Regions from separate parts of the Furfurilactobacillus entadae genome, predicted to be linked through region 3. Evidence: predicted binding sites of a transcription regulator. Region 3 holds the regulator's gene; each other region holds the start of a gene.

Region 1 (4,791 bases), on a different contig from region 3:
AGTTGAGGTGTAAATAGCATGCAAGATGAGCATTCGATTCATCAACTGAATAATGATTATGTGAAGCGGCTTCGGGCAAGTGAAGTTGCGCATAACCAAACGCAGGCACAGTTATCACGACGGCGCCGCGGGCGGATGTGGCGGATTTTGCTGGCATTTGCTGTGGCCATGGTGTTATGTTTTTGGGCGTACGGTCGGAATGTGGCCAGCTTAAAGAAGCTGAACCACGAAAACGCACAAGCAACCACCCAGTTGCAGACGGCGAAGCAGAAAAATTCGAAGCTGAACCAACAGGTGGGTCAGTTGAATAATGATGATTATTTAGAAAAATTAATTCGCGATAAATATCTGTACACGAAAGACGGGGAAACCGTTTATAATTTACCGACAGATGCGAAGTAAAGAATTAAGCAATTAACAGCCGTGGGCGGTGCCCGCGGCTGTTTTATGGTACAATCATGATGTTTTAAAGCGTTAACAACGCAATCTTCAGGAGGATAAATCTTTTTATGGCAGTGGCAATCGGTAGCAAAGTTTCGGGTAAGGTGACAGGCATTACTGGGTTTGGTGCGTTCATTGATCTAGGCGAGCACCAGAGTGGTTTAGTTCACATTAGCCAGGTCTCCAATGAATACGTTAAGGACATTCACGATGTACTCACCGTGGGCGATGAAGTTACGGTTAAAGTGCTATCGATTGAAAATGGCAAAATTGCTTTATCCATCAAGCAAGCCGCTGACAATGCGACGGCACCAAGTGCACGTGAACACCATGGGCATAGCAATGACCATCATGAAGTGAACCGTGAACCGCGGGCTGAACACAGAAGCAGCAACCGTGGCGCAGGTCGGAAACCCCATGCTGTTGATAACAGTTTTGATGGGATGATGGCAAGTTTCTTAAAGGATAGTGAACAACGGTTAGCGACCATTAAGCATAATACTGAAGGAAAACGTGGCGGTCGTGGTGGCCGGCGAAGTTAAATTGAACTAAAAGCGCCTGTCACTTCTATCTAATTAAGGAGCGGCAGGCGTTTTATAATCCAAAGAAAGGTGGAACCTGGTAACGAACATGAACGAAGTTAGACAGCAACTCCGGGCAGCTAACCAAATGCACGGATTATGGCAGGCAAGTGACACGGTTGTCGTGGCGGTCTCGACGGGCGTGGACTCGATGGTGTTACTGGATGTGCTCCGCCACCTTCCAAAAAGTGAGCGCCCGACGCTTGTGGTTGCACATGTTAACCATCAATTGCGGGCTCAAAGCGACGTTGAAGAGGCTAGTTTGCGGGCACAGCTGGCGTCAACGGATGTGCCGTTAGTGGTGACCAGCTGGCCCAAAGAAGACCACCCACAAATGGGTGTCGAAGCAGCGGCACGGGCGTTTCGCTATGATTTTTTTGAGCGGGTGATGAGAAAGTATGGGGCAACGGTGTTGATGACCGCACACCAGCAGGATGAACAGGCCGAAACAATCATGATGCGGGTGATCGAAGGCCGAAGTTTTACCGAACCACTTGGAATCGCGTGGCAGCGCCCGTTTGGCCCCGGACGATTAGTGCGGCCATTGTTAGGAATCAGCAAAGCCGCCATTCGCGCGTATGCGGATGATCACCAGGTGATGAGCTTTGAGGATGAAACGAACATGTCGCTGACGGTTCTACGTAACCGAACGAGACACCAGGTGCTGCCACAGCTCCGGGCAGAAAATCCGCGGTTTGATGACGACCTTGTGGCGAACGCAGCAGACTTAGCAGAAATGATGGCGGTTATGGGAAAACAGGCCCATGAAGTCGTCAGTCATGCTAACGGGAGCTTACAAGCGTTGATGAGTGACGCACTCCCGACCAGTTTATTACTGAAAACAGCGTTTAGTGAATGTGCACCAGAGGTCTCTGTTAGTGCAAGTGTGTGGCGGCGACTTGCAGTTAACTTGCCGACGATGCGCCCCCAAGCAACCATTGATTTAGGTCGCGGGTGGCAATTGCAGCGTCATTACGATCAAATTATGTTTGTTAAACGGGAATCTGGTCCTCAAAAAATCCGTGCTCAAACGCTACCAGACCAACAAACTATGGTACCATTGAACAAATGGCAGTCAGTGACAGAAGTGGGTGCTATCGGTGCGTGGTCAGCTGAGCAAACCGTCACAATGTGGCCGGCGTTTCGAAGCGTTCATGTCCGAGTTTCACCAACTGACTGGCCGTTAATTATTCGGCCAGCACGAGGGGATGATCGGCTTGCCTTGGCAAACGGCGGTCACCAAAGTGTTCGGCGGATTATGATCAACCAAAAGGTCGCGACGGCAGAGCGCTCACAGCAATTGCTGGTGACGACAGTAACCGGAACACCGTTATGGTTGGTTGGACGTAAAGTGGCGGCAACCGCCGTGTCCGGTCAGGTCATTGAACTATGTTTAAAACCAATGCAAGGAGTAGAGTATGGATAACGATATTGAAAAAACGTTGTACAGTGCGGAAGAAATCAAAGAAGCAGCCCACCGGTTGGGAATGCAACTAACCGAGGACTATCGGGATAAAAAGCCGATCATGGTGTCCGTGTTAAAGGGTGCCATTTTATGGACGGTGGATGTCATGCGTGAAATGGACATCATGGCAGAGATGGACTTTGTTGATGTTTCAAGTTATCACGGTGGGGTTGCTTCTGCCGGTGAAATTGAGCTGATCCATGATCTAAGCGTTGATGTGACAGATCGAAATATCATCATCATGGAAGACATTATCGACACGGGCCGGACCCTACAATACTTGATCGACCTGTTAAAGAAGCGACACGCAAAGGACATCAAAGTCTGCACGCTGCTTGATAAACCAGAAGGCCGGGTTGTCCCTGCTAAGGCGGATTACGTTGGTTTCCAACTCCCAAAGGAATTTGTGGTGGGCTATGGGCTTGATTACAAGGAGTTTTATCGAAACCTTCCGTATGTTGGGGTGTTAAAACCGTCCGTTTACGAAGAGGACAAGTAGGCAGTCACGGCCTGAGCAATCAGAAAATTGGTGCGTTACTGTAACGGGTTTCACGCCCGTTTTACTGGGCGATTGAAAAAATCCGTTGTGGGCGTCATTTTTGTTTGGTCAAGATAGGTCAATTGTGCTATTATATGATTCATTAGCAGGGGGTAACCCCGCTTTATCCCGTTTTAATGGGATGAAGAAATGAAATACACTGTCAGGAGGCACTGTATGAACACACGCCGTAACGGGCCGGTTCGTAACAGTTTGTTCTGGATCGTGATCTTTTTGTCATTTATGGGAATCTTGTATTTCTTCTTTGGCAATAACACGGGCTCACAGACCCAAAACATTCGCTCGAGCGAATTTGTCCAGGAATTAAATCAAAACAAGGTCAAGAGCTTCCAGGTTCAGCCATCCGGTGGGGTCTATAAGATCACCGGGGACTACCGGACTGCTCAAAAGGCCTCCAGTACAGGAAATTCTTCACTAGGACTAGGCGGAAGCCAATCCACAAAGGTGAAGAGTTTTACCACTTCTGTTCTGGAAAATGATGCCAGCGTGAAGCAAATCACTGACGCAGCTAGCAAGCACAGCGTCAAGATGGACACAAAGGCAGAAGAATCAAGTGGCTTCTGGATCAACTTAATTAGTTTGATCCTGCCAGTTGTTCTAATCATCTTCTTCTTCTACATGATGATGGGCCAAGCTGGTCAAGGTGGCGGCGGTCGTGGCGGTGTCACGAGCTTTGGGAAATCTAAAGCAAAGCCTGCAGATCCTAAGACCAACACCGTTCGTTTTAGCGACGTGGCCGGTGAAGAAGAAGAAAAGCAGGAACTGGTTGAAGTTGTTGAATTCTTAAAGGATCCGCAGAAGTTCACGACGCTGGGCGCACACATTCCAGCCGGTGTTCTGCTCGAGGGCCCGCCAGGTACTGGTAAGACATTACTTGCCAAGGCAGTTGCTGGTGAAGCTGGCGTACCATTCTTCTCCATGTCTGGGTCTGATTTCGTCGAAATGTTCGTCGGGGTTGGGGCTAGCCGGGTTCGTGACTTGTTCGATCAAGCCAAGAAGAGTGCACCATCAATTATCTTCATTGATGAAATTGATGCCGTTGGTCGTCAACGTGGCACTGGCATGGGTGGTGGTCACGATGAACGTGAACAAACACTGAACCAGTTGCTGGTTGAAATGGATGGATTTACTGGAAACGAAGGGGTCATCGTGATGGCCGCAACTAACCGGTCTGATGTCCTTGACCCAGCCCTGTTACGTCCAGGCCGGTTTGACCGGAAGATCCTTGTGGGTCGTCCTGACGTTAAGGGCCGTGAAGCAATTTTGAAGGTTCATGCAGAAGGCAAGCCATTGGCTGCCAGTGTTGACCTTAAGGAAATTGCCAAGCAAACACCTGGGTTTGTGGGTGCTGATTTAGCGAACCTGTTGAATGAAGCCGCATTATTAGCTGCTCGTCGTGGGAAGACGCAAATTGACGCTGCCGACTTAGATGAAGCGGAAGACCGGGTTATTGCCGGGCCTGCCAAGCATGATCGGGTTATTTCTGATCATGAACGGCAAACCGTGGCGTACCATGAAGCTGGGCATACCATCGTTGGGCTTGTGCTTAACGACGCCCGGGTGGTCCACAAAGTAACCATTGTGCCTCGTGGTCGTGCCGGCGGTTACGCCATCATGTTGCCACGTGAAGACCAGATGCTGATGAGTAAGAAGGATGCGAAGGAACAGATTGCCGGGTTAATGGGTGGTCGTGCTGCTGAACAGATCATCTTTGATTCAGAATCATCTGGTGCTTCAAATGACTT
Region 2 (4,791 bases), on a different contig from region 3:
TTGGTTAAAAAATTCTCGCGAATCATCAACAACGTTGGTAACACCCATAAAAACTGAATGATTATGATTCCAAAAAAATGTTGATCCAAAAGTAACAAATGCAACCAACACCAATACCCCACGAGAGCGTAATGATAAGTTTAATTGTTGAGGAACGCGCAACTCCAGCCAGATCATCACAACAGCAAGAACGACGATTAAAACCACACTACTTATAACAACGTCTAGTCCAACCATCTTTAGCAGGCTTCCCAATGCCTTAGCTTCTGCCATATCAGATGGTAAGATTGGTTCTTCCCGCGTCTTGATTTTAAGCACGTTAGCGATGATCACAATGACAACCGCTGTAATCGTGGTCAACAGTGAAACCCAGTATCGCTTCGTTAATGCCAGCAATAACCAAAAGAAAGAAGCAATAAATAAGATGTTAAACCAGAGAACCGGCTCTCTGAATAGCACTGTGTAGAAAAAAAGATTAACGTAACTTCCCGTTGTATTCATTAATGTGATGGACGCTAATGCCAATCCGTAAAATGCCCCTGTTGTCCACAAGCCACGACGGTGTTTAAGGATCCATTCTTTAATTCTTCCGGTCGTAACAGCGCTTGGTTTTGTCCAAACATCATTAATCACCATCACTATTTGATTAACAAGTTGTTGCCACCACTTTGTTTTAACTATCAGTTTCATCATGATTGAAACAACATACGTCACAACCAGGATGCCAACGCACAATCCTAAAAACAACAATAACTTCTTTCGATAAAGACTCGGAACGGTAAAACCAAACGTCTTATTCAAAAGATCATTAAAGGTCGGGTTCCCTAATAAAACAATCGTTGTCACCACTAATAACGAACCGGTCGGCTGCCACACACTTTGGCGATTTTTTTTAACCGATGGATTCAGCTTAATTAAATAAAGAAATGTAGCAACTGATAGCCCTATCGTTAACAATGAATTTTGTGTAACGAACCGATTAACGGTTGAAATGTTTTGGTGTGCAGTGTCTGAGATAGGAATCATCATCAGCATTAATCCACCCGCCAAAATGGTAAAACAACCACTTATCCATAACCACTTTCTGTGCGCTAGTTTAATCGGTCTGACCTTTACTAATACCCCAATCATGGTCAATAAAACTGAGTTAATGACGTTAACGCCATTATTAAAACACCAAAGATCTTGATTCAAAATCATCGGCAATCCAAATGCTAACGCTACGATGAGCCATAGTAATCGTACATAGTGACCGCTGATTTTCGTCAATAATGGTGCTACTAACACACTAATTCCTGCTGCTGTTAGCAACGGATATGAATTTCGCATTATCGGTAAAAATATTTGCCATAATGTTCCAGAACCCATTGACTGGCCAGCAGTCATCCACCCCAAAAGCCCCAAAAAGCCGACAAAAATGGTTGTTAACCAACTGGTCACAACCACTTTTAGCGCCCGCTTTTGGCTGCCTGCTGAGTAGCCAATCCAAATAAATAACATTGCTTGCCCAGCATTTAGCAAATACTTCACCAAGTTGGCTACTAGCCACCGTTTAGAAATTACATTGTTAGCTGGATTCGAAATGTCATTAAGGATCCCTGCTGCCCCGAAAAAAAGTTGATTCAAAATAATTGTCATCCACAAAGCGACAATGAAAATTGCGAAATTATCTACCTTATTTCGTGTTCCCTTGTTCATCCTAAGCTTATCCTACTTCCATTAATTCATTTGTGTAAAGTGATTTTTTAACTCCGTAAAGTTGAAACTAAAAGAAACCGCTTAGCAAATATCTTACCAGTTTTTTAATGACACACTTCTTAAAAAACGGTGACAAATATTAATTCATGAGTGATATACCATGCTGTCAGTTTTCTGATTCCACCAAAGGTTTTGCTCGTATTAGCACTCATTTAGATAAAGTGCTAAAAAAAGAAGCAAACGACTTGCACACTTTTAGTTAGCGTGTATAATACTGGTAAAAGGTCAAGGTTGGTCAAACACGAGTTTGATGTAAACCAACCACCTCAGCACCGTGCGACCACTTGACGTGCCAGCACGTGTCATCTTAAAGGAGTGATTGAATGCTTTGTCAAAATTGTCAACAAAATGAAGCGACCATCCACTTGGGTCTCAATATGAATGGTCAAGAGATGCAAGTTAACCTTTGTCAAGATTGCTATCAAAAACTACAAGACTATCAAAATAATTTAATGAATGGAAACGGAGGAGCAAACATGGCTCAAGATCCATTTGGTTTCGGTAACTTAGACGATTTATTCTCTGCCATGCAAAGTGGCAACGGCGCCCAAAACAATTTCCAACAGGCCCAACAGGGACCTAAAACGCAATCCGGCCGTGGCGGTAATAACGGCGGGCGAAATAAAAACAGTAAACACCCCCTTCTTGATCAATATGGTTTAAACCTAACGGATCAAGCAAAGGCCGGAAAGATTGACCCCGTGATCGGCCGTGATGGCGAAATTGACCGGGTCATCGAAATTCTTAACCGCCGGACGAAAAACAACCCCGTTTTAATTGGTGAAGCTGGGGTTGGGAAGACAGCTGTTGTTGAAGGCTTAGCACAAGCCATTGTTAACGGTAATGTTCCTGAAAAGCTGTTAAACAAGCAAATCATCCGTTTAGACGTTGTTTCACTGGTTCAAGGAACCGGAATCCGCGGTCAATTTGAACAACGGATGCAACAATTGATGAGTGAAGTTTCAAAAAATGACGACATTATCCTCTTCATTGATGAAATTCATGAAGTCGTTGGCGCCGGAAACGCTGAGGGTGGCATGGACGCCGGAAACGTGTTGAAACCTGCCCTTGCTCGTGGTGAGTTCCAACTGGTTGGTGCAACCACCCAAAAGGAATATCGTGACATCGAAAAGGATGCTGCGCTTGCCCGGCGGTTCCAACCAATCGAAGTGGAAGAACCTTCCGTTGAAGACACCATTGCCATTTTAAAGGGAATTCAAAAGCGGTACGAAGACTACCATCACGTTCACTACACGGATGAAGCCATTGATGCAGCTGCTAAGCTTTCCGCACGTTATATTCAAGACCGGTTCCTGCCCGATAAGGCCATTGATTTAATGGATGAAGCCGGTTCAAAGAAGAACTTAACGTTACGTAACGTGGACCCAACGTCATTTGAGGACAAGATTCACACCGCGGAAGCTCACAAGCAGTCTGCCCTAGATAAGGAAGACTACGAAAAGGCCGCCTACTACCGTGATCAAGTTAACCAACTTGAAAAGGCCAAAAAGGAAGCAGACGAAAATCCTCAACCTGATGATGCTGCTACGGTCACCAATCGTGACATTGAACACATCATTGAAGAAAAGACCGACATCCCAGTTAGCGACCTTCAGGCACAAGAAAAAACCCAGCTTAAGGATCTTGATAAACGCCTAGAGGCTCACGTCATTGGTCAGGATCAAGCCGTCAACAAGGTTGCCCGGGCCATTCGCCGGAACCGAATTGGGTTAAACCAAACGGGTCGTCCAATTGGTTCCTTCCTCTTTGTTGGTCCCACTGGTGTCGGAAAGACTGAAACTGCTAAGCAGTTGGCGAATGAACTCTTTGGTTCACGTGACGCCATGATTCGGTTTGACATGAGTGAGTACATGGAACAATACAGTGTTTCTAAATTGATTGGTTCTGCCCCTGGTTACGTGGGGTACGAAGAAGCCGGTCAGTTGACTGAACAAGTTCGTCGGCACCCCTACTCATTGATTCTCCTTGATGAAATTGAAAAGGCGCACCCTGATGTTATGCACATGTTCCTGCAAATTCTGGATGACGGTCGTCTGACAGATTCTCAAGGGCGGACCGTTTCATTCAAAGATACCATTATCATCATGACGTCTAACGCCGGTTCTGGTGATACGGGCGAAAGTAGTGTTGGTTTTGGTGCATCAACGGATTCTCATGCCAGCATGATGGCTAAACTAAGCAATTACTTTAAGCCAGAGTTCTTAAACCGGTTTGATGACATTGTTGAGTTCAATCCACTTAATAAGGAAGCACTGGGCCAGATCGTTGAACTTATGTTAAACGACATGAACGATCAGTTAGCCAACCGTGACTTGCACATTCGTGTGACAAAGCCAGTTGAAACAAAGTTAGTTGAACTGGGCTACAATCCAGCAATGGGGGCCCGCCCACTTCGCCGTGTGATTCAGGAACAACTTGAAGATCGGATCGCCGACTTCTTCCTTGATCACCCAGCAGACCATAACTTACTGGCCGTTATGGATGGCGATGACATCAGTGTTCAAGCGGATGACCAAGCTTCTCCTGCACCAGTTGAACAAAGCGAACCTGCTAAAAACAACGATTAACACAACAAAAAAACTGGTCGGCTTCACCATCATGGTGAAGCCGACCAGTTTTTTTGTACTGTTATTTTAAGTTTGCTAAAAGATTTTCCAAGCCTCGAGGATCCAGTCACCTTTCCCAGCTCGATTGCGCTATACTAAAGCTATTAATCAAAAAGCGACGGGGTTATTGACTTATGAATGAACAAGTAGTTGAAGGGATTCCAGTATGGGTCTATTACACGGATGTTGATTCCGGTGATACACTGTTAGATCCAAAATTAGTTCGTGGTAATATCGGTGATCATTACACAATTGACATCCCAGAATTTGCCAACTATCGACTATTCCGGCATTCTGGGGATCTAGACGGCGTTTTTTCAACCGATCAACAAGAAGTTCGCCTATTTTTCCGAACGGCTGATTGGGCCGAAGTCGAAAAGGTCCACATGTATGCAACCATTCAAGA
Region 3 (4,791 bases):
GTTAGCTTGATGTACATTTCGCCAACCACAGCAAGTTTGCTGGATGCGTTCGAACCACTCGCAGCAACCGTCATTTCGATTACAGTGCTCCACATTCCGTTTGTTTGGGCAGATGGTGTTGGGGGATTGCTGATTATTTTAGCGGTTGTGATGCTATCACTAGGCTATCGAACGCCGAAAAAGGCAGGTTAGTCGATTGTGAGGGCGTCACGTGGAACCGACTTCAAAATTCCCATATTAGTGATATAATTAACATTGATATTAAAAATTGTTGGGGGTAACACACAGTGAAGATTATTGCTTACGGCATCCGCGATGACGAAGAACCTTACGTCGAAGAATGGGCCAAAGAACAAGGAATTGAAGTAAAGGCCGTTAAGGATCTATTAACGGAACAAACGGTTGAACAAGCCGCTGGATTTGACGGCGCCGTTGTGTACCAACAAAAGCCATATACTGGTGCAATTTTGGACCGGTTGGCTGAACTTGGTGTAAAGTACATGTCATTACGGAACGTTGGGGTTGATAATGTCGACGCCGATGCTGTTAAGCGTAACGACATGAAGGTCACAAATGTCCCAGCTTATTCACCAGCAGCCATTGCTGAATTCACAGTAACTGAATTAATGCGGTTGTTACGTCGGACACCACAATACGCACATCGCCAAGCAACGGGTGATTTACGGTGGGCACCAGACATTGCCACTGAATTGAACCAGTTGACAGTTGGTGTGATTGCGACTGGCCGGATCGGCCGCGCAGCCATCCAAATCTACCGTGGTTTTGGTGCGAAGATCGTTGCTTATGACGTCTTCCACAACCCAGAATTAGAAAAAGATGGCATCTACGTCGACACTTTGGATGAATTGTATGCCCAAGCTGACGTGATCTCACTGCACGCCCCAGCAACGAAGGAAAACTTCCACATGCTGAATGCGGAAGCCTTTGGCAAGATGAAGGACAACGTGTACATCTTGAACCCAGCTCGTGGGGACTTGATCGACACTGACGACTTGATTAAGGCCTTGGACGACGGCAAGGTTGCTGGTGCAGCCCTTGACGTTTACGAAAACGAAGTCGGGATTTTCAACGAAGACTTTGGTAGTTTCGATGCCATTCCTGACGAACGGTTGAAGAACTTGATGAGCCGCGAAAATGTGTTGGTTAGCCCACACATTGCCTTCTACACGAAGACAGCGGTGCGGAACATGGTGCAATTTGCATTGAACAACAACCGCCAATTAATTGAAACAGACACTGCCGAAAACTTGGTGTCATTTAAGTAGAAGAGAGCGAAAACTAATGCGATTAGGCCTGCTCATCTAACAGAAAACCCGCACCATGGACTGAACTTTGTCCATGGTGCGGGTTTTCTGTTAGATGAGACGAGGCTTGCATTAGGTTTCGCGTTTGCGGCGGTTAAAGTCTGCGGACGGTTTGCTATAATGATTGTTAAACAAATCGAAATCAGGGGATGTTATTAATGGCGTTTAGTATTCAAGCTAAGGCAGCGGCGTTGCCGTTATGGCAGGCAAGTTTAGACCATCCGTTTATTGAACAGTTAAGTGCGGGGACGTTACCGGAAGCCGTGTTTCGGTACTATTTGATTCAGGATCATCATTATTTACGCGACTTCGCGAAGCTACATGAATTGACCGCGGCGGCAACGACCGATCCGAAAGTGACGGCATTGCTGTTGGAACTCGCCGCTGATTTACGGGCCGGTGAAATGGCGACGCGGGCGACGTACTTTAAGACACTGAAAATCACGGATGATGAAGTCGCTACGACGCCGCTGGCACCAACGACGTATGCGTACACGTCCCATATGTACCGGACGTTGACGGAACAAGGCCCGGAAGCGGCCATTGCCGGATTATTGCCGTGTGCATGGTTATACGCCGACATCGGGGAAACGCTGACTGGTAAACAGTCACCAGTCCCAATTTATCAGGCCTGGTTAGACAGCTATCAAGCTGCGAGCTACACGGATGCGGTGGCGACGCAATTAGCTTTGACGGATCGAGTGGCAGCGCATGCTGACGAGCAAACGCAGCAAGCCATGAACGCCGCCTTTAAACGGAGCACGTTTTACGAATGTTCATTTTGGCAAATGGCTCTCGATCAAGAAACGTGGGCATAATGTTTTAGATGATTCCGAACTGCTAACTAAAAGTTAGCAGTTTGGGATCTTTTTTCTGTCACTTCATCAAAAAAACGTGTATAGTAGTCTTCCCATGAAGACCAGAAACTTTATTATGACAACGTTGAGGAAACTTTTTCATTGCAAAAGCCGCGATTCTTCGTATAATAAAGTCAATATTAGTCAAAGATTGGGGTGAGCGAGGATGGAAGGCTCAACGAACATTTCTGATGTGATTGAGAAGTACTTAAAGAGCATTTTGGAAGGCGCTGACCAGGTGGAAATTCGCCGGTCAGACATTGCTGATCAGTTTAATGTTGTCCCATCACAAATCAACTATGTCATTAAGACACGGTTTAACATGCAGAACGGTTACATTGTCGAAAGTAAGCGGGGCGGCGGTGGCTATATCCGGATTGAAAAGGTTGACCTTTTTGCGGATGCAGACATCCTTGATAACTTGTTGAATGATGTCGTGGGGGATTCAATTAACCAGCACGATGCGTATGCGATTATTAACTCTCTGTTTAACGATGGGGTGCTTAAGGAACGTGAAGCAAACATCATTTTATCAGCCATTGATAAGGATACGCTGAACGTGGGCGATCATGATGTTGAATGTACGCTGCGCGCCCGGATTCTAATTGGGGTGTTGAACCGCCTTCGATTAGAGAATTAGGTTGGTGGACCACACGTTTGTACAAACGACAAACACGGGTCATTAATGAAAGGCAGGACAGAGATGGATAATTTATTCACACCGAGTGCCAAGGACGTTTTAGTGCTGGCACAGGAACAAGCTAAATATTTCAAACACCAGGCTGTGGGTACTGAACACTTATTGCTAGCCTTAACCATTGAACAAAATGGGATTGCTAGCAAAGTCCTGGATCAGTTCAACGTGACCGAAGAAGACGTTCGTGAAGAAATCGAACGGTTTACCGGCTACGGAACCATGACCAACACAACAAAAGATACCTATTTACCATATTCACCAAAAGCCAAGGACATGTTGACATTGGCCGGTGACGAAGCAAAACGGTTGGGTGCCACTAAGATCGGAACGGAACACCTATTGTTGGCGTTGTTATCAGACGAAACAATTCTGTCATCCCGGATCTTGATGACGTTGAACCTGGATCTAGCGCAAACGCGAAAGATCATTCTACACAAGCTGGGCGTTAACGATTCACCGCGGCGGCGTCAACAAATCGCCAAAGCGAACGCGGCTAAGCAGCCAAAGGAAGGCACGCCAACCTTAGACTCACTGGCACGTGACTTAACGGCCCTGGCGGTTGAAAAACAAATGGATCCCGTGGTTGGCCGTGCTAAAGAGGTTAAACGGGTGATTCAAATTTTGAGTCGTCGGACGAAAAATAACCCCGTGTTGATTGGGGAACCTGGTGTCGGGAAGACCGCCATTGCTGAGGGCCTTGCCCAAAAGATCGTCGCCGGTGATGTGCCAGATAACCTTGCTGACAAACGGTTGATGATGTTAGACATGGGATCACTGGTTGCCGGGACCAAGTACCGTGGTGAATTCGAAGACCGGCTCAAGAAAGTCATCGAAGAAATTTACAACGATGGTCACGTGATCTTGTTTATCGACGAACTTCACACCCTTATTGGTGCTGGTGGTGCAGAAGGGGCAATTGATGCCTCGAACATTTTGAAGCCAGCTTTAGCACGTGGTGAACTCCAAACCATCGGGGCAACGACACTCAATGAATATCAAAAGTACATTGAGTCTGACGCTGCGTTGGAACGGCGGTTTGCGACCGTGCAAGTGGACGAACCAACGGAAGCCGAAGCAACCGAGATTTTGATGGGGTTGAAGGGTCGTTATGAAGACCACCACCAAGTTGAAATCACGGATGACGCGGTAACTGAAGCCGTTAAACTATCTTCACGGTACATCACCCAGCGGTTCTTACCGGATAAGGCCATTGATTTAATGGACGAGGCGGCAGCCAAGGTTCGCATTGATGACGCGGGTCACCCAACGAAGCTTGCAAAGCAAGAAGATAAGTTGGCTGAGTTACAGCAACAAAAGGAAGCGGCCATTGAAAACCAGGACTTTGAGGGTGCGGCAGCACTTCGAGAAAAGGAAATGGCGTTACGGAAACGGGTCGACAAATTGGTTGATGAAGCTGATGCTGACAAGCTTGCTGGTAAGCATCAGTATGACTTGAAGGTGACCGGTGAAGATGTCGCCGAGGTTGTTTCTGAGTGGACGGGTGTTCCGTTAACACAGTTACAGAAAAATGAAGAAGCCCGGTTGTTGAACCTTGAAAAGGTGCTTCACAAACGGGTCGTCGGGCAAGATGAAGCCATTTCCGCGGTTTCACGGGCCATCCGGCGGGCACGGTCAGGGTTGAAAGATCCAAACCGGCCAATTGGGTCGTTTATGTTCCTTGGCCCAACTGGTGTCGGAAAGACGGAATTAGCCAAGGCATTAGCCGAAGCAATGTTTGGTTCTGAAGACAACATGATTCGGGTCGACATGTCTGAATATCAAGAACGGTACAGTTCCAGTCGGTTGATTGGGGCAGCACCAGGATATGTTGGTTACGATGAGGGTGGTCAGCTGACCGAACAGGTTCGGAACAAACCATATTCCGTTGTGCTCCTGGATGAAGCGGAAAAAG

Evidence for each region. Region 3 encodes CtsR, which represses protease genes until heat stress. Its sites were predicted from a motif close to TTGGTCAAAAAAGGTCAAANA; they were not measured.
Region 1: the regulator CtsR is predicted to act here: its motif matches at 3,091-3,111, upstream of ftsH (ATP-dependent zinc metalloprotease FtsH).
Region 2: the regulator CtsR is predicted to act here: its motif matches at 1,980-2,000, upstream of ACKTR5_RS09355 (ATP-dependent Clp protease ATP-binding subunit).

Annotation. Positions count from the first base shown of each region.
Region 1 covers NZ_BQXN01000004.1:120,583-125,373, forward strand. The annotation lists gene ACKTR5_RS03255 (FtsB family cell division protein) at 19-402, shown strand; gene ACKTR5_RS03260 (S1 domain-containing RNA-binding protein) at 510-983, shown strand; gene tilS (tRNA lysidine(34) synthetase TilS) at 1,072-2,448, shown strand; gene hpt (hypoxanthine phosphoribosyltransferase) at 2,441-2,986, shown strand; gene ftsH (ATP-dependent zinc metalloprotease FtsH) at 3,203-4,791, shown strand, end outside.
Region 2 covers NZ_BQXN01000023.1:20,366-25,156, reverse strand. The annotation lists gene ACKTR5_RS09360 (LTA synthase family protein) at 1-1,698, opposite strand, end outside; gene ACKTR5_RS09355 (ATP-dependent Clp protease ATP-binding subunit) at 2,082-4,346, shown strand; gene ACKTR5_RS09350 (MucBP domain-containing protein) at 4,520-4,791, shown strand, end outside.
Region 3 covers NZ_BQXN01000005.1:96,888-101,678, reverse strand. The annotation lists gene ACKTR5_RS03805 (DMT family transporter) at 1-192, shown strand, start outside; gene ACKTR5_RS03800 (D-2-hydroxyacid dehydrogenase) at 288-1,286, shown strand; gene tenA (thiaminase II) at 1,484-2,143, shown strand; gene ACKTR5_RS03790 (CtsR family transcriptional regulator) at 2,349-2,822, shown strand; gene ACKTR5_RS03785 (ATP-dependent Clp protease ATP-binding subunit) at 2,886-4,791, shown strand, end outside.